One region of the Pseudomonas sp. MPC6 genome, then DNA from elsewhere that is predicted to be linked to it. Evidence: riboswitches for the same ligand, from Rfam matches in the RefSeq annotation. Region 1 holds a riboswitch; each other region holds the start of a gene.
What was found. Region 1 has a riboswitch for cobalamin ahead of ELQ88_RS20050 (CbtB-domain containing protein). Riboswitches for the same ligand answer to the same signal wherever they lie in the genome.
Positions count from the first base shown of each region.

Region 2: it holds a riboswitch for cobalamin, as region 1 does, so the genes downstream of both, cobO (cob(I)yrinic acid a,c-diamide adenosyltransferase) here and ELQ88_RS20050 (CbtB-domain containing protein) in region 1, are expected to answer to the same signal.
Region 3: it holds a riboswitch for cobalamin, as region 1 does, so the genes downstream of both, ELQ88_RS13985 (ABC transporter substrate-binding protein) here and ELQ88_RS20050 (CbtB-domain containing protein) in region 1, are expected to answer to the same signal.

Region 1 is NZ_CP034783.1:3,907,083-3,913,152, forward strand. It holds gene cobN (cobaltochelatase subunit CobN) at 1-771, opposite strand, end outside; gene cobW (cobalamin biosynthesis protein CobW) at 775-1,836, opposite strand; cobalamin riboswitch at 1,936-2,149, opposite strand; cobalamin riboswitch at 2,342-2,569, shown strand; gene ELQ88_RS20050 (CbtB-domain containing protein) at 2,689-2,892, shown strand; gene ELQ88_RS20055 (CbtA family protein) at 2,904-3,611, shown strand; gene ELQ88_RS20060 (cobalamin biosynthesis protein) at 3,608-4,021, shown strand; gene cobM (precorrin-4 C(11)-methyltransferase) at 4,104-4,850, shown strand; gene nfuA (Fe-S biogenesis protein NfuA) at 5,007-5,591, opposite strand; gene metH (methionine synthase) at 5,925-6,070, shown strand, end outside.
Region 2 is NZ_CP034783.1:5,060,699-5,066,768, reverse strand. It holds gene hda (DnaA regulatory inactivator Hda) at 1-37, shown strand, start outside; gene ELQ88_RS25330 (NlpC/P60 family protein) at 252-902, shown strand; gene ELQ88_RS25325 (C40 family peptidase) at 1,068-1,607, shown strand; gene ELQ88_RS25320 (class I SAM-dependent methyltransferase) at 1,625-2,278, shown strand; gene ELQ88_RS25315 (sorbosone dehydrogenase family protein) at 2,426-3,742, opposite strand; cobalamin riboswitch at 3,859-4,093, shown strand; gene cobO (cob(I)yrinic acid a,c-diamide adenosyltransferase) at 4,173-4,784, shown strand; gene ELQ88_RS25305 (cobyrinate a,c-diamide synthase) at 4,781-6,070, shown strand, end outside.
Region 3 is NZ_CP034783.1:2,542,402-2,548,471, reverse strand. It holds partial or broken gene ELQ88_RS13995 (energy transducer TonB) at 1-219, opposite strand, end outside; gene ELQ88_RS13990 (TonB-dependent siderophore receptor) at 472-2,652, shown strand; cobalamin riboswitch at 2,698-2,894, shown strand; gene ELQ88_RS13985 (ABC transporter substrate-binding protein) at 3,036-4,049, shown strand; gene ELQ88_RS13980 (iron ABC transporter permease) at 4,046-5,062, shown strand; gene ELQ88_RS13975 (ABC transporter ATP-binding protein) at 5,059-5,850, shown strand.

The DNA of each region.
Region 1 (6,070 bases):
CACCTCATCCAGCAGGTCCTCGACCACGGCCAGGCAGCCGGGCTCTTTCAGACTGGCGACCGCAATCGGCAACGGGTTAAGCCCCGCCGCCTGCAGGCGCTGGCAGAACACATCGATGAACGCGGTGTTCGCCGCCTGCAGATGCGAGCGGTAAAACAGCACGGCCGCTACCGGTTGATCGGCCTGCCAGTCGGCTTGCCAATCCTGCAGCGCGGCGGGGCTTTGGCGTGGATGGTAGATCGCGGTGCGCGCAAGGGTCTGCGGCTCGGCCCAGGCGTAGTCGCGATCCAGCCAACGAGTGGCGAGACAGCGAAACAGATCGAGGGCATTGGCCATGCCACCCTGCCGCAGGTAATGCCAGAGTCGGTCGCGGTCTTGCGCAACCACAGTGCTCAGGTCGCTGAGTTCCGGGTCCGGACGGTCATCGCCCGGCACCAGGATCAGCTGCACACCGCGCCCCGACAACTCCACCAGCCGCTCGACGCCGTAACGCCAATAGGCGATGCCACCGTGCAGGGACAGCAGAATGACCTTGGCGTGACGCAGGACCTGGTCGACATACAGGTCGACCGAGGCATGATTCTGCACCTGCATCGGGTTGGCCAGGCGCACGCTCGGGTAATCGTCCGGCAACTGCTGCGCCGCTTCGGCGAGCAGCGCCAGGCTGGAGTCGCCGCTGCACAGGATCACCAGCTCGGCGGGGGTCTGTCCAAGGTCGGCGATATTGTCATCCGACACGAAACCGCCGGGCTGGGTCCTGAGCAGGTGCATGGCTTAGACGCTGAGTGCGGCGCGCAATTGCGCTTCGAGCAGCGTCGCGTCCAGTTCCTGGCCGATCAACACCAGGCGCGTGGTGCGCACTTCATCGGCGCCCCACCGACGGTCGAAATGCTTGTCGAAGCGCGTGCCCACGCCCTGGATCAGCAGGCGCATCGGCTTGCCCGGGATCGCGGCGAACCCTTTGACTCGCAGGATGCCGTGCTGGACCACCAGTTGGGTCAAGGCATCCAGCAGCAGGCTTTCGTCGGCTTGCGGCAGTTCGATGGAGATCGAATCGAAGGCGTCGTGGTCGTGATCGTCCTCGCCTTCATGGTGATGATCATGATGGCTGTGACGACTGTCGATGTGCGCTTCGGAACCGACACCGAGGCCGATCAGTACGTCCAGCGGCAGGCGGCCGCTGCTGGCTTCGATGACTTTCACCGCGGGCGGCAGTTCTTCGGCGACTTCCAGGCGCACACGGGCCAGGTCTTCAGGGCTGATCAGGTCGGCCTTGTTGAGGATCACCAGGTCGGCGCTGGCCAGTTGGTCGGCGAACAGTTCGTGCAGCGGCGATTCGTGGTCCAGGTTCGGGTCGAGTTTGCGCTGGGCGTCGACCTGGTCCGGGAATGCGGCGAAGGTGCCGGCGGCGACGGCCGGGCTGTCGACCACGGTGATCACCGCGTCAACGGTGCAGGCGCTGCGGATTTCCGGCCACTGGAAGGCTTGCACCAGGGGTTTTGGCAGGGCCAGGCCCGAGGTTTCGATGAGGATGTGGTCGAGGTCGCCGCGACGGGCCACCAGTTCACGCATCACCGGGAAGAATTCTTCCTGGACGGTGCAGCACAGGCAGCCGTTGGCCAGCTCGTAGACGCGGCCGTTGGCTTCTTCCTCGGTGCAGCCGATGGCGCACTGCTTGAGGATTTCGCCATCGATGCCCAGCTCGCCGAACTCGTTGACGATCACCGCGATGCGACGGCCCTGGGCGTTGTCGAGCATGTGCCGCAGCAAGGTGGTCTTGCCCGAACCGAGGAAGCCGGTAACGATGGTGACGGGAAGTTTGGCCAGTGTTTTCATCGGATGCCCTTTGGCAAGGTGGCGGGCATACGGGACGACAATCGCTGCGACGGATGCGCGCGCGGAAGAGTTCGCCACCGGATCACCCCGCCCGGTTGTAGTGAGAATCTGTGTCGAGGCAGGTCTCCTGGCTGACGGTGTGCCAGTCGTTGGACTGGCGTTTGCTGCGCCTTCCCGCGAACCCGTTGCACAGGGTTTGCAGTGGCGTGGCAGCGAACATCACCGTTCACAGTTGCGGGGGCAGCCGCGGCATCGACCGCGTTCCCTTCTTAGCTTCGGCAAATGCCGAAGAACCTCGAATGCGCAAGGCTACGCATGGTGTGGGGGCGGGTCAATGTCTTGTGGTCAGCCGTCAGGACGCCTTCGCGGGCAAGTCGGATCGCCGCACCGCTCTCTCCTACAAGAGCGCCGCCGACCTGCAGGCGCGAGGCTCGCCCGCGAATGGAGCGCCTCGGTATCAAGTGAGAACCCTTGCCAATTGACGCCCAACCCCCGCCCATGCTCTCCTACACGCCTTGTTACGGGTGCCCTTCACAGGGTGAAACGGGAAACCGGTGAATCATGTGCTTTACTCAAGGCCATGTCAGTCCGGTGCTGCCCCCGCAACGGTAAGCGAGCGAAGCGTCAGATCCACTGTGCCAGCGTTCGGCATGGGAAGGTGATGCTTGCAGGTCACGGCGAAAGCCAAAGCCCCTCGTGAGCCCGGAGACCGGCCCGCAACACAAAGTGACCATTATGCTCACTGAATAACAAACCCGCGGTGGGCGGGCGCTGTTTGAACCTCTGCGTGCGCGACTCGCAGGGGTCTTCCATGCGCTCTATTCACCCACTGACAGACCAGAGGGAAGCGCCATGTCGATCATCAGCAGCACCGGCAGCAACACAGACAAGAGCACCGCCAGCAGCACCACGACCCTGACTCAACGCCTGACCGCCGCCGCCTGCGCGTCGATCCTCGGCGTGTGCCTGGTCTATTTTGCCGGTTTCTCGCACATCGAAGCGGTGCACAATGCCGCGCACGATACCCGTCACAGCGCCGCCTTCCCGTGCCATTGAGACCTGCCGACATGATCAAGCGTATCGCGCAAACCGCAGGTTTCACCGGGCTGCTGGCCGCCCTGTTGCTGACCCTGCTGCAAAGTTTCTGGGTGTCGCCGCTGATTCTGCAGGCCGAGACCTACGAAAAATCCGAGCCGGCGGCTGTTGAAGTGCATGAGCACGCCGCAGGTGCTGTCGCCGCTCACAGCCATGACGCCGAGGCCTGGGAGCCGGAAGACGGCTGGCAGCGCGTGCTGTCGACCACCGGTGGCAACCTGGTGGTCGCGGTCGGTTTCGCGTTGATGCTCGCCGGCCTCTACACCTTGCGCGCCCCGACCAACACCTCTCAAGGCCTGCTCTGGGGCCTGGCCGGCTATGCGACCTTCGTGCTCGCGCCGACCCTCGGCCTGCCGCCTGAACTGCCGGGAACTGTCGCGGCCGATCTGGCGCAGCGGCAGGTCTGGTGGATCGGCACTGCCGCCTCCACCGCAGCCGGCATCGCCCTGATCGTGTTCAGCCGTCACTGGCTGATGAAGGTCCTCGGCGTCGCCATCCTCGCCGTGCCCCACGTGATAGGCGCGCCACAACCGGAAGTGCACTCGATGCTCGCTCCGGAAGCGCTCGAGTCGCAGTTCAAAATCGCTTCGCAGCTGACCAACGTCGCGTTCTGGCTGGCCCTGGGCCTGATCAGCGCCTGGTTGTTCCGCCGCAAAAGCGCTGGCCAATACCACGCATGACGGATAACAGCACCTTGCCGACCCTGGTGGTCGGCCTGGGCTGCCAGCGCGGCTGCCCCGTCGGCACGTTGCGGGCATTGCTCGACCAGGCGCTGCAGGCTCATCGCATCGAGCTACACCAGGTCAAGGCACTAGCCAGCATCGACCTGAAGCGCGAAGAACCGGGCCTGATCGAACTGGCCGCACAGCTCGCGCTGCCGCTGATGTATTTCAGCAGCGAACAATTGGCCGGCTATCAACCGCAACTCAGCCACCGCTCGGACATCGCGTTCGAACGCACCGGCTGTTACGGCGTCGCGGAAAGTGCCGCCTTGGCCCTGGCCGAACACCTGGCCCAGGCGCCGGCGAAACTGCTGATTTCACGACAGAAATATGCCCAGGCCACCCTCGCGCTGGCTGGCGCTGCTTAAAATCCCCGATAATCCCCGCCTTCGATCATGAGCAATCTTCATCTGAAGCCTTGCCCAGGCCCTTTTTTCACAGGAACCGACAATGACTGTCTATTTCATTGGCGCAGGCCCCGGCGACCCGGAACTGATCACCGTCAAAGGCCAACGGCTGATCCGCAGCTGCCCGGTGATCATCTATGCCGGCTCCCTGGTGCCCGCCGCCGTACTCGAAGGTCATCAGGCCGAACGCCTGGTGAACAGCGCCGAACTGCACCTGGAACAGATCATCGAACTGTTCAAGTGCGCCCATGCCAAGGGCCAGGATGTGGCGCGGGTGCATTCCGGCGATCCGAGCCTGTATGGCGCCATTGGCGAACAGATCCGCTACCTGCGTGAACTCGACATTGCCTTTGAAATCATTCCCGGCGTGACCGCGACAGCGGCCTGTGCGGCCCTGCTGGGTGCGGAGTTGACCTTGCCGGATGTGTCACAGAGCGTGATTCTGACCCGCTACGCCGACAAGACGACGATGCCGGCCGGCGAAGAGTTGGGCAGCCTGGCGCAGCATGGAGCCACCATGGCGATCCATCTGGGAGTCAATCATCTGCAGAAGATCCTGGTCGAATTGTTGCCGCATTACGGTGCGGACTGTCCGATCGCGGTGATTCACCGGGCGACCTGGCCGGATCAGGATTGGGTGGTGGGGACGCTTGAGGATATTGCCGGGAAGGTTGAGGCGAAGGGGTTTCGGAGGACGGCGTTGATTCTGGTGGGCCGGGTGTTGGGCAGCGATCACTTCAGTGAGTCGTCGCTGTATCGCGCCGGGCATGCGCATTTGTATCGGCCATAGAGCCCCTTCGCTGCGGTTCGGCGTTCCGACAAGCCAGCGCCTACAGAGGTACGCATTCCCCTGTAGGAGCTGGCTTGCCAGCGAAGAGGCCATTGAACTTCACCCATAAAAAAACGGCGCTCACGGGGCGCCGTTTTTCATGTCGCAGCGAACACCTTAGTAATAGGCGTTTTCTTTCTGCGTGTGGTCGGTCACGTCCCGAACACCCTTCAACTCAGGAACACGCTCAAGCAAGGTGCGCTCGATGCCTTCGCGCAGGGTGACGTCCGCCTGGCCGCAGCCCTGGCAGCCGCCGCCGAACTTGAGCACGGCGATGCCGTCATCGACCACATCGATCAGGCTGACCTGACCGCCGTGGCTCGCGAGCCCCGGGTTGATCTCGGTCTGCAGGTAATAGTTGATACGCTCGTTGATCGGGCTGTCGGCGTTGACCATCGGTACTTTGGCGTTTGGCGCCTTGATGGTCAGCTGGCCGCCCATGCGGTCGGTGGCGTAGTCGACTACCGCGTCGTCCAGGAACGCTTCGCTGAACGAATCGATGTAGGCGGTGAAGCTTTTCAGCCCCAGCGCCGTGTCTTCAGGTTTTTCTTCGCCCGGCTTGCAGTAGGCAATGCAGGTTTCGGCGTACTGGGTGCCAGGCTGGGTGATAAAGACGCGGATGCCGATACCCGGCGTGTTCTGCTTGGAGAGCAGATCGGCCAGATAGTCGTGGGCGGCGTCGGTAATGGTAATAGCGGTCATGGAAACTCCTCGCAGGCTTGGGCGCAGTTTACGCCAATCAACGCGCCGGACAAAGTCCTAGTATTTATGTCGGAAAAGTACGGATGCGACAACGGTCTTCCGGACACCCGGCCCCCCTGTAGGAGCTGGCTTGCCAGCGAAGGATGCCCGGGCGCCGCGTGCAGCCAGACCGAACGCGTTATCGTTGACCTCCTTCGCTGGCAAGCCAGCTCCTACAGGGCGGGGTAACGGCGACAACATGAGCCAGATTCATGCAAAACCGCAACATACTCCAAAACCGCACAGGTTTGCTATCATCCCGCCCCTTCGTCATGGTCTTTCCGAGTAGTCCCAATGTCCGATCGCAGTGTTCGCCTTCAAGCTCTCAAGCACGCCCTCAAAGAGCGCATCCTGATACTCGATGGCGGTATGGGCACAATGATCCAGAGCTACAAGCTCGAGGAGCAGGATTACCGCGGCAAACGCTTCGCCGACTGGCC
Region 2 (6,070 bases), 1.2 Mb from region 1:
GACGATTCCGTTCCTCAAAGAAACGTTGGGCTGGTGAAGCCCTTGCCTGACCCGGCTTTTGGCAGTTTTCCGACGCGAAAAAACCTGCATGCCTACAGGTCTGCAGGCTGCGTGACGACTAAATGGGGCTTAAGCGCTTAGATGTAATCGAGAAGCCGGGAAGTCACACAAAGATCGATTGAATTTGCAAATGAGCATGATTGCGGGCATAGTCGCGGCTTCTCTTATAACTATCAGCCACGGTCGTGCCCATGCTAAAGCGCTTCGCACCCCTCGTGCCTCTCGCACTCGTCACCCTGTTGTTCGGTTGCGCTGCTCATTCTCCAGCGCCCCAGCAAGAGCAAAAACAGCAGGTTATCAATTCAGTTACCGCCCAATCGACTTCCGTTCTTCTCCAGGAAGCGATTGAGCAAGAGGCGGCCACCGATAAAGAACTGGCCAGCTTCGCCAATGGCAAGTCGTATCAGCTTCCAGTACTGGCCGACAGCATCCTCGAACGCGGCATGTCCCTGATCGGCACCCGTTACCGTTTCGGTGGCACCTCCGAAGCCGGGTTCGATTGCAGCGGTTTTATCGGTTATCTGTTTCGGGAAGAGGCCGGTATGAACCTGCCGCGCTCCACCCGCGAAATGATCAACGTGGACGCCCCGCTGGTGACTCGCAGCGATCTGAAGCCTGGCGACCTGTTGTTCTTCGCCACCAACGGTCGTCGTGGGCGCGTCAGTCACGCCGGGATCTACCTGGGCGACAACCAGTTCATCCATTCCAGCAGCCGCCGCAGCGGCGGTGTCCGGATCGACAGCCTGGGCGACAGCTACTGGAGCAAGACCTTCATCGAAGCCAAGCGCGCACTCGCGATGGCGCCAACGACAGGTCCGGCGATCGTCACGGCTCGCAAGTAAGCGGACAATTTGTAGGGTGAACTTAAAGTCTTACTTGAAGTTTGCCACGCAGCAGCTAAAATCCTGATCTAATATTGATGGCAAACCGCCTGCGTCCTGCGCAGGCGGTTTTCTTTTCTGCCCTGTCGGTGGAAAAAGCCGCAGCCAGATCAGGATGTTCTGCCTATGACGATGTCGGCCCGCCTCGCAATCATGTGCTTCGCCGCGCTGCTCAGCGCCTGCGCCAGCCGCCCACCGCCGCCACCGGCACCGGTGATTCGCGCGCCGCTGGTTTTCGGTCCCTCCCAAGCCTTTTCTCCCGCCGCCGAAGACGTACTGTTTCGTGCGCTCGGCCTCGTCGGCACACCTTATCGGTGGGGCGGCAATACGCCGGATTCAGGGTTTGATTGCAGCGGGCTGATCGGCTACGTCTACCGTGATGTTGCCGGTATTTCCTTGCCGCGCACCACCCGCGAGATGATCGGCATGCAGGCGGCGAGTGTCGGCAAGGAAGGCCTGCAAACCGGCGACCTGTTGTTCTTCGCCACCAATGGCGGTTCCCAGGTCAGCCACGCCGGGATCTATGTCGGCGAAGGTCGCTTCGTCCATGCACCGGCCACGGGCGGTACGGTGAAGCTCGACAGCCTGTCCAAGACTTATTGGCAGAAAGCCTACCTGAGCGCCAAGCGTGTGCTGCAACCCGAGCATCTGGCCCATAACCCATAGATTGCAGGGCCCTGGTGATGACCGCTCGCACGCTCAATCTCGATGATTCCCTGTATCAATACCTGCTCGACGTCTCCCTGAGGGAGACGCCGCTGCTCAAGCGCTTGCGCGACGAAACCCAGGCCCTGCCCATGGCGCGCTGGCAGGTGGCGCCGGAGCAGGGGCAGTTTCTCGCGTTGCTGGTGAAGCTCACCGGCGCCAGGCGTGTGCTGGAAGTGGGCACCTTCACCGGGTACAGCGCCTTGTGCATGGCGGCGGCGTTGCCGGACGACGGTTCGCTGATCTGCTGTGATATTCCAGGCGACTACAACGCTACCGCGCGCCGTTACTGGCAGGAAGCGGGTCTGGCGGGGCGGATTGACCTGCGGTTGGCGCCGGCGTTGGAAACCCTGGCCGGGCTGGATCAACCAGGGCAGTTCGACCTGATTTTCATCGATGCCGACAAGGCCAATTACCCGAGTTATCTGGAGCATGCGCTGCGTTTGCTGCGGGTCGGTGGTCTGGCGGTGTTCGATAACACCCTGTGGAGCGGGCGGGTGCTTGAGGGCAACCCGGAAAGCGCAGACACCCGGGCCATCCAGGCGCTCAATCTGGCCTTGAAGGATGATGTGCGGGTGGACCTGTCGTTGTTGCCGTTGGGGGATGGGTTAACGCTCTGCCGTAAACGCTAGGCAGGTGATTTATGGGTGGCTGTGATGGCCTCTTCGCGAGCAAGCCCGCTCCCACACTTGATCTGCGGCGAACACAAAAATGTGAACGCCTGAGGTTAGGTGTGGGAGCGGGCTTGCTCGCGAAGGAGCCGGCACAGTCGCCGACATTTATTTAGCAGCCGTCGACACCCGCCACACCTTGTTCCCCACATCATCCGCCACCAGCAAATCGCCCTGCCGGTCGATCACTACCCCCACCGGACGGCCCATGGCTTTTTCGTCGTCGCTGAGGAACCCGGTGAGCACATCAACCGGTTGCCCCACCGGTTTGCCCGCGCTGAATGGTACGAAAATCACTTTGTAGCCACTGTGCGGGTCGCGGTTCCACGAGCCGTGCTGGCCGATGAATGCGCCCTCCTTGAACTGCGCCGGCAGGCTGTTGCCTTCAGCAAAGGTCAGGCCCAGCGATGCCGTGTGCGGGCCCACTGCGTAGTCCGGCGCAATGGCCTTGGCCACCAGGTCCGGATTCTGCGGGGTCACGCGCACATCGACATGTTGTCCGTAATAGCTGTAGGGCCAGCCGTAGAACCCGCCGTCCTTCACCGAAGTGATGTAGTCCGGTACCAGGTCGCTGCCGATTTCGTCGCGCTCATTGACGGCCGTCCACAGCGCGCCGCTCTGGGGCTCCCAGGCCAGGCCGTTGGGATTGCGGATCCCTGAAGCGAAGATCCGATGGTTGCCGGTGGCGCGATCCACTTCCCAGATCGCCGCGCGACCTTCTTCCTGGTCCATGCCGTTTTCCGCGACATTGCTGTTGGAACCCACTGTCACATACAGCTTGCTCCCGTCCTTGCTGGCGATGACGTTTTTGGTCCAGTGATGATTGAGTGTGCCGCCCGGCAGATCGACCACTTTGATCGGAGGCGACTTGATCGCCGTCTCGCCAGTTTCATAGTGGAAACGCAGCAAGCGGTCCGTATCGGCCACGTACAGGTCAGTGCCGACCAGGGTCATGCCGAACGGCGAATTGAGGTTTTCCAGAAACACCGTACGGGTCTCGGCGATGCCATCGTGGTCCTTGTCCCGCAGCAGCGTGATGCGGTTCGGGCTCGGTACGGCTGCACCGGCACGGCCCATGACTTTCTTCATTACCCAGCCTTTGACACCTTTGCCGTCATCGGGTTTGGGTGGCGCATTGGTCTCGGCGACCAGCACGTCGCCGTTGGGCAATACATACAGCCAGCGCGGGTGATCGAGGCCTTCGGCGAAGGCGGCGACCTGGGTTCCCGTCGCCGCGACGGGTTTTGCACCGTCCGGCCAGCCGATCGCCGGGGCGATGTTCACCGTCGGGATCAGGGTCTTGTTCGGTTCTGGCAACTTGGGCGACGGTCCGGTGCCGTCCATGACTTGCAGGCTGGAGGTTTCACCACAGGCGGCGAGCCCTCCGGCGAGCGCGATGACGATAACGAGCTGGGGCTTGCGCATGCTGATCTTCCCTAAGGACGCGTTGATACAATCATAGAGAAGCCGGGAGGCGCGATGGTTCAACCGGTCAGTCGCAGGGCGCTTTCTCAATTGACGCTCCACCCCCAACCCTCTAACCTTCGCGGCTTGTTTCAGGTGCTCTGTGGCCATGGCCGACGGAGTGAAACAGGGAAGTCGGTGAGTGATGGTCTTCGAACGCTGAAGCCTCATGATCCCGACGCTGCCCCCGCAACGGTAAATGAGTGAAGACTGCGCCTTGAGCCACTGTGTCGAACGCCGACATGGGAAGGCGCGCAGTCAGGCCAGCGCCGCTCATGAGCCCGGAGACCGGCCTGATTCATCCAGCGGCATCACGGTGGGCGATGCCAGGCTTTTTGCCGTCTATTCTTGTGCCTGCCCGCCGTTATCCAGCCTCAACGGAGAGCTCCCCATGACTGATACCCCCGATCGTGATGAACGTCACCTGGCGCGCATGCTGCGCAAAAAAGCCGTGATCGATGAACGCATCGCCAATTCCCCGAACGAATGCGGCCTGCTGCTGGTGCTGACCGGCAACGGCAAAGGCAAGAGCAGTTCGGCCTTTGGCATGCTCGCCAGATCCCTGGGCCATGGCATGCAGTGTGGCGTGGTGCAGTTCATCAAGGGCCGCAACAGCACCGGCGAAGAACTGTTCTTCCGCCGCTTCCCGGAGCAGGTGCGGTTTCATGTGATGGGCGAGGGCTTCACCTGGGAGACCCAGGATCGTCAGCGCGATATCGCGGCCGCCGAAGCCGCCTGGGCAGTGTCCCGCGAACTGCTGAGCGATCCGTCCATCGGCCTGGTGGTGCTGGATGAGTTGAACATCGCGCTCAAGCACGGTTATCTCGACCTCGATCAGGTGCTCGGCGACTTGCAGGCGCGTCCGCCGATGCAGCATGTGGTGGTCACCGGTCGTGGCGCCAAACCGGAAATGATCGAGCTGGCCGACACCGTCACCGAAATGGGCGTGATCAAGCACGCGTTCCAGGCCGGGATCAAAGCGCAAAAAGGCGTCGAATTGTGAGTCAACCACGTCATTGCCCGGCGGTCCTGATTGCCGCGCCGGCCTCCGGTCAGGGCAAGACCACCGTCACTGCCGCGCTGGCCCGGTTGCACCGCAATCAGGGGCGCAAGGTGCGGGTCTTCAAGTGCGGTCCGGACTTCCTCGACCCGATGATTCTCGAGCGCGCCAGCGGTGCGCCGGTGTATCAACTGGACATGTGGATGGTCGGCGAGCAGGAAAGTCGTCGACTGTTGTGGGAAGCCGCAGCTGTTGCCGACCTGATCCTGATCGAAGGGGTCATGGGGCTGTTCGACGGTACGCCGTCCAGCGCCGACCTGGCGCGACACTTCGGGGTACCGGTGCTGGGTGTGATCGATGGCACTGCCATGGCGCAGACCTTTGGCGCCCTGGCCCTGGGGCTGGCGCGCTATCAGCCGGACTTGCCGTTTGCCGGAGTGTTGGCCAACCGCGTGGGCACATTGCGCCATGCGCAATTGCTCGAGGGCAGCCTGACTGAAGGCTTGCGCTGGTATGGCGCCTTGTCCAGGGAAACCGGGATCGAACTGCCGAGCCGTCACCTGGGGCTGGTCCAGGCCAGCGAGTTGAACGATCTTGATCTGCGCCTCGACGCCGCGGCCGATGCCCTGGCCAGCAGTTGCGAGGTGGCGTTGCCGCCGGCCGTGGCATTCGCCGCCCCCGATGTGATCGTTGCCGAGCCATTGCTGGCTGGCGTGCGGATCGCCGTGGCCCGTGACGAAGCCTTTGCCTTCACCTACGGCGCGAGCCTGGATCTGCTGCGCGCCATGGGCGCCGAGTTGCTGTTTTTCTCGCCGATCCGTGATGCCCGATTGCCGGACGCAGACAGTCTGTACCTGCCGGGCGGTTATCCGGAATTGCACCATGTGGCGCTGTCACAGAACACCTCGATGCTCGACGCGATTCGCGCTCACCATGGGGCGGGCAAACCGTTGTTGGCCGAGTGTGGCGGGATGTTGTATCTGCTGGATTCGTTGACCGATGTCGAGGGCACTCGAGCTGAACTGGTCGGTTTGCTGGCCGGGGATGCGGTGATGCAGAAGCGTCTGGCGGCGTTGGCCCTGCAGGCGGTTGAACTGCCGGAAGGGTTGCTGCGTGGGCACACTTATCACCATTCGCTGACCAGTACCGGGCTGGAGCCGATTGCCCGTGGGTTAAGCCCGAATGGCGGGCGTGGGGCGGAGGCGGTTTATCGTCAGGGGCGGATGACGGCCTCTTATGTGCATTTTTATTTTCCGTCGAATCCATCGGCGGTTGCCGCACTGTTTGAG
Region 3 (6,070 bases), 1.4 Mb from region 1:
GAGTTGATCGCGGCCACTGCTTTTCTGGATCTGGATGTCGCCGGGTTTGCCGCTGGCCAGGACATGCACCCGCAACAGCACCGTGCCTTCCCAGCCGCGACGCATGGCCAGCGAGGGGTATTCCGGCGCCGGGTTTTTCAGGTAACCGGCACTGGCCGACGCCGGGGTCACCGGTTTCGGTGCGGGGGGAGCTGGGGCGGCGACCGGTTGTGGCGGCGCGGTGGATGCGAAGGATGTCGAGATCTGAAAGCCTTAGGATAATCACCGATTCTTACTAGTAAAAAAAAGCGGAAACCCATTAATGGGTTTCCGCTTTTTTGTACCTGGTACCTGGCCAACTGCTCTTTACCGCCTATCCGGATCGATAACGGCGGACGCGACTAGATCCTCTTGTATGATGCCTCGCTTCAAGAGCGGGCCGCGGATCCCGGTGTCCGCCCGGCCCGTGATCGCAATCGTCGAGGAGTATTCATGGATAGGCTTTACCGGACGTCCCGCAAGGGAGTGTCCGCACCACGGTTCACGCTCAATCTTCTGGCCTTGGGCCTGCTGTTGGCCGACACCGCGCAGGCCGCCGACACCGAACTCCCGGCGCTGACCGTGACGGGCGAAGACACCTCTGGCTACCAGGCCCATAGCGCCTCGGTCGGCGGTTTCGACGCCGCGCCATTGCTCGATACGCCGGCCTCGATTTCAGTGGTCACCGAAGCCTTGATCAAGGATCGGCAGGCCCGCCTGCTCAGCGAAGTCCTGCAGAACGATGCCTCGGTGGGTGAGAGCTACGCGCCGGTCGGCTACTACGAAAACTTCGTCGTGCGTGGCTTCTCGCTCAACTCCGCCAGCAGCTACAAGATCAACGGCCGCACCATCACCGGCGAGCAGAACGTCGGCCTGGAAAACAAACAACAGGTGGAATTGCTCAAGGGGCTTTCCGGCTTGCAGAGCGGCGTCAGCGAGCCCGGCGGGCTGGTCAACTACGTGACCAAGCGGCCGGCCGACGTGCGTTCGGTCACTGTCTCCACGGACGACCGTGGCAGCGGCTACCTGGCCACAGACGTGGGCGGATTCTTCGGCAATGAACAGCAGTTCGGGCTACGCGCCAACGTGGCCCATGAAGAGCTGCATTCCTATGTCGAGCACACTAATGGCCAGCGCGACTTCGCCTCCCTGGCCTTCGACTGGAACATCAGCCCCGATGCCCTGCTGCAACTGGATGCCGAGTACCAGACCAGGGAACAGCGCGCCGCACCGGGCTATCAATTGCTTGGCGGCACCCGCCTGCCACACCACGCCTCGCCGAAAAAACTGCTGGCCCATCAGAGCGGCTCGAAACCCGTCACCACTGATGCGCTGAACCTCAACGGCAACTTCGAATATCGCTTCAGCGACACCTGGAAAGGCAATGTCAGCGCCTCGCGCAGCCGGGTGGTGATCGATGACTACAGCTCGTTCGCCTGGGGTTGCTACGGTTCCGCCAGTTGCGCCAGCGCCGCGGTGCCCAACTACTTCAGCCCCGAGGGCGACTACGACATCTACGACTTCCGCAGCCCTGACGATACCCGCCGCAATGACGAGGTACAGGCTGCCTTCACTGGCGACTTCGACACCGGTGGCCTTGGTCATGAACTGAGCGTAGGCACCAGCGCGTTTCGCCGCGTGGTGGATAAACGCGACACCATCAACGTGATGATCGGCAGCGCCAATATCGATAGCGAACCAGCAGATTTTCCGCGCTACGACGGTCCGCTCAACGACGCCTATCGACGCCTTGACAGCCGCCAGTACGGGCTGTTCTTCAATGACCGGATCAGCTTCAACGAACAATGGCAGACCGTGCTCGGCGGGCGTGAAGTGCGCCTGGATGAAGAGACCTTCGACAGCCAGGGCGAGACCACCCGGCATACCCAACGCTATGTGTTCCTGCCCCAGGCCGCGATGATCTACAAGCCGCTGCACAACCTGGCGCTGTACACCCGCTACAGCAAGGGCTTGTCCCTGGGTGGCGAAGCGGCCTGGTTCACCACCAACGCCTTTGAAATCCTCGTGCCAACCGTGTCCCGGCAAATCGAGGCGGGCATCAAGTACGACTGGCAGCGCATCAGCCTGGCCGCGGCGCTGTTCCAGATCCGCCAGGCGTACCAGTACTCCCGGCCCAATGACGACGGCACCTTCACCTTCACCCAGCAGGGCGAACAGAAGAACACCGGCCTGGAACTCTCGGCCAATGGCTGGGCCAGCCAGCGCCTGCAGATCGCCGCCAGTGTCGCGGCGATCCGCGCCCGGGTCAGCGACAGCGGCACGCCGGCCTATGAAGGGCATCAGGCAATCAATGTGCCGACGCTGCGCGCCAGCTTCCAGGGCGACTACGCCCTGCCCGGGATCGATGGCCTGGCCCTGCTCGGCGGGATGCAATACAGCGCCAGCAAATACGCCAATCGCCAGGGCGGGGTAGAGACCGGGGCCTACGCCATTTTCAATCTCGGCAGCCGCTACAGCACCCGCATCGACGGTTACGACACGGTGTTCCGCCTGACCGTGGACAACCTGTTCGACAAGCGCTACTGGCGTGACGCCGGCGAATACCTGGGCGACGGCTACCTGTTCCAGGGTGCGCCGCTGACGGCCCGGTTGAGCGCCTCGATCAACTTCTGATGGTTGCGCCACGAAAAAATACTGGACCGTTGATCGCCATGATCGACTACCATGCCGGCCGCCGGTTTCCACATGGGATTAATAGGGAATCCGAGATGCCCGACACGGCATCAATCGGAACTGCCCCCGCAACTGTAGGTGCTGAGCCTGCTCCTGAACTGCCACTGGGATCACTCCCGGGAAGGCTGGAGCCAGGCGATGACGCATCAGTCAGGAGACCTGCCGGCCAAGCAAATCACTAACCGGCGGGGTGTCCGGGAAGGACATCCTTGCGCCGTGCGTCACCTCCGGTGAGTGCTACGTCCGTGCTTTAACGGCAGCGTTCGATGATGTGTTTCCAGGCCGTGCCCCTGCTCCGAGTACGGTCAACTGGAGATTGCGTCATGCTGCTGTCACGCCTTGCCACCCTCGTCACCGCCCTGGGTCTGTCCACCCTCGCGCATGCGGCCCCGACCCACTATCCCCTGACGGTCGAGAACTGCGGCAGCAAGCTGACCTTCGAGCAGGCGCCGAGCCGCGCCGTGACCATCGGCCAGGCCGGCACCGAAATGCTCTACGCCATGGGGCTTGGCCCCACGCTGGTCGGCACCTCGCTGTGGTTCAACGATGTGCTGGCCACGTACAAGACCGAGAACGACCGGATCCAACGCCTGGCCGATAACGAGCCGAGTTTCGAGTCGGTGATCGGCAAACGCCCGCAACTGGTGGCCGTGGAACTGGAGTGGATGGTCGGCCCGAAAGGCGTGGTCGGTACCCGCGAGCAGTTTCACGAGCTGCAGATCCCGACCTACCTGATGCCCTCCGACTGCGAAGCCAAGGACAATCTGGTCGGCGCCGACGGCACACGCCTGGAGGCGTTTCGCATCGACAGCATTTACAAGAGCATCAGCCAATTGGCCGAGATCTTCGATGTGCAGGAACGTGGCCGGCAGTTGAACGACGAACTCAAGGCCAGCCTGGCGAAGTCTGTCGCCACGGTGCGGAACAAGGACCTGAAGCACACCAGTGCGCTGTTCTGGTTCTCCAGTGCCAGTCTGGATATCGACCCTTATGTCGCCGGCCACAAGGGCATTCCCGACTTCATGCTCAATACCTTGGGCGTGCGCAACGTGGTGCAATCCAACGAAGAATGGCCGACCGTCGGCTGGGAAACCATCGCCAAGGCCAACCCGACTTTCCTGGTCATCGCCCGCATGGATCGCCGTCGTTTCCCCGCTGACGACCATCTGCAGAAACTGGCATTCCTGCGCAGCGACCCGGTGACCCGCAACATGGACGCGGTGAAAAACAACCGCATCATCATCCTGGACGCCATGGCCATGCAGGCCAGCGTCAGAATGTTCGACGGTCTTGAAACCCTGGCAACGGCCATCAACGGCTATGACTTGCCAAAATGACCAGGACGTTGATTCGCACATTCCTGGCCGCCGTGACCCTGCTGCTGGCCGTCATTGCCGGTGTGGCCATCGGTGAAACGCCCATCGCCCCGGGTGTGGTGGTCCAGGTGCTGGCCAATAAACTGTGGGCTGCCGGTCATGTCCTCGACCCGATCGACGAAGGCATCGTCTGGAATTATCGCCTGACCCGCGCGCTGGTGGCGGCGGCCTGCGGTGCGGGCCTGGCCACTTGCGGGGTGGTCCTGCAATCGCTGTTGCGCAATCCGTTGGCCGATCCTTACCTGCTGGGTATCTCCGCCGGCGCCTCGACGGGCGCGGTGCTGGTGGCGTTGCTGGGGCTGGGGGCGGGCCTGATTTCGCTGTCGGTCGGGGCGTTTGCCGGGGCTGTGGCCGCCTTCGCCCTGGTGGTATTGCTGGCCCGTGCCAGCGGCTCACCCGGCGGCACCGGGCAAATCATCCTCGCGGGGATTGCCGGTTCGCAGCTATTCAATGCGCTCACGGCGTTCCTGATCACCAAGTCGGCCAGTTCCGAGCAGGCCCGGGGCATCATGTTCTGGTTGCTGGGCAATCTCAGCGGGGTGCGCTGGCCGTCGGTGTGGCTGGCCGTCCCGGTGGCAGTGGCCGGTCTCGCCGTTTGCCTGTGGCATCGGCGGGCGCTGGACGCCTTCACCTTTGGTGCCGACTCCGCCGCTTCGCTCGGCATCCCGGTACGCCGGGTGCAATTGCTGCTGATCAGCTGCGCCGCCCTGGTGACGGCCGTGATGGTCTCGATTGTCGGCTCCATCGGTTTCGTCGGGCTAGTCATTCCCCATGCCGTGCGACTGCTGCTGGGCACCCGCCATGCGCGCCTGCTGCCGGCCAGTGCGCTGGGGGGTGCGCTGTTTCTGATCGCCGCCGATGTCCTGTCCCGGACATTGATCAAAGGCCAGGTGATCCCGGTCGGGGTCATCACGGCATTGGTCGGCGCGCCGGTGTTCGCGTTGATCCTGATCGGCAGGAGGAATGCCCGATGAATGCCGCCACCCCTGTTATCGGCGATTGTGTGCTGAGCTGTTCCAGCCTCGGCTTCCAGGTCCGCGACGCCGAGTTGCTGCACGATATCCACCTGGACATCCGCCGAGGCGAAACCCTGGGCATCGTCGGGCCCAACGGTTCGGGGAAATCCACGCTGCTCAAACTGCTGGCCGGCGTGCGTGTGCCGAGCCGGGGCGACATTCACCTCAACGGCCAGCGCCTCAAGACGCTGGCGCGGCGAACCGTTGCGCAAACCCTGGCGGTGGTCGAGCAACAGGCCGACACGCTGGATGCCATCAACGTGTTTGATGCCGTCGCCCTGGGCCGGACGCCGTGGCTGTCGGCCTTGAGTCCGTGGTCGCACGAGGACGCTGCCATTGTCCAGCAGGCGCTGTGCGACGTCGATGCGGCACACCTGACAAACCGCACCTGGCACAGCCTGTCCGGCGGTGAACGCCAGCGTGTGCACATCGCTCGCGCCCTGGCCCAACGCCCGCAGATTCTGTTGCTGGACGAACCGACCAACCACCTGGATATCCAGCACCAGCTCGCCATCCTGAACGTGGTGCAGGCGCTGCCGGTGACGACATTGATCGCCCTGCATGACCTGAATCAGGCACTCACTTGTGATCGCCTGGCAGTACTGGAACGAGGGCGACTGGTGGCCCTCGGCAAGCCGCTGGAGGTGCTGACCCCGCAGCGCTTGCAGGAGACGTTTGGCGTGCACGCGCATTACCTGATCGACCCTGTCGACGGTGCGCGGGTTTTGCGGTTTCGTTCTGTTTGACCTTGTCGGCGATGCTCGCCATTCAAGGGCGGGCATAGGCACTCGACTTCTCCCAGTGATACCGCCGCTTCTATCGCGATTCAGTATTACTGCGGCTGATGATGCTGGTCCGTAGAGAGCTCGCCATCATTTCCAGGTTGAATGGGGGTTGTCCAACTGTAATAAACCACCCACGTGCCAGTCTGCATCAGTCGGATCGACGCGCATGATCCCAAGCTGT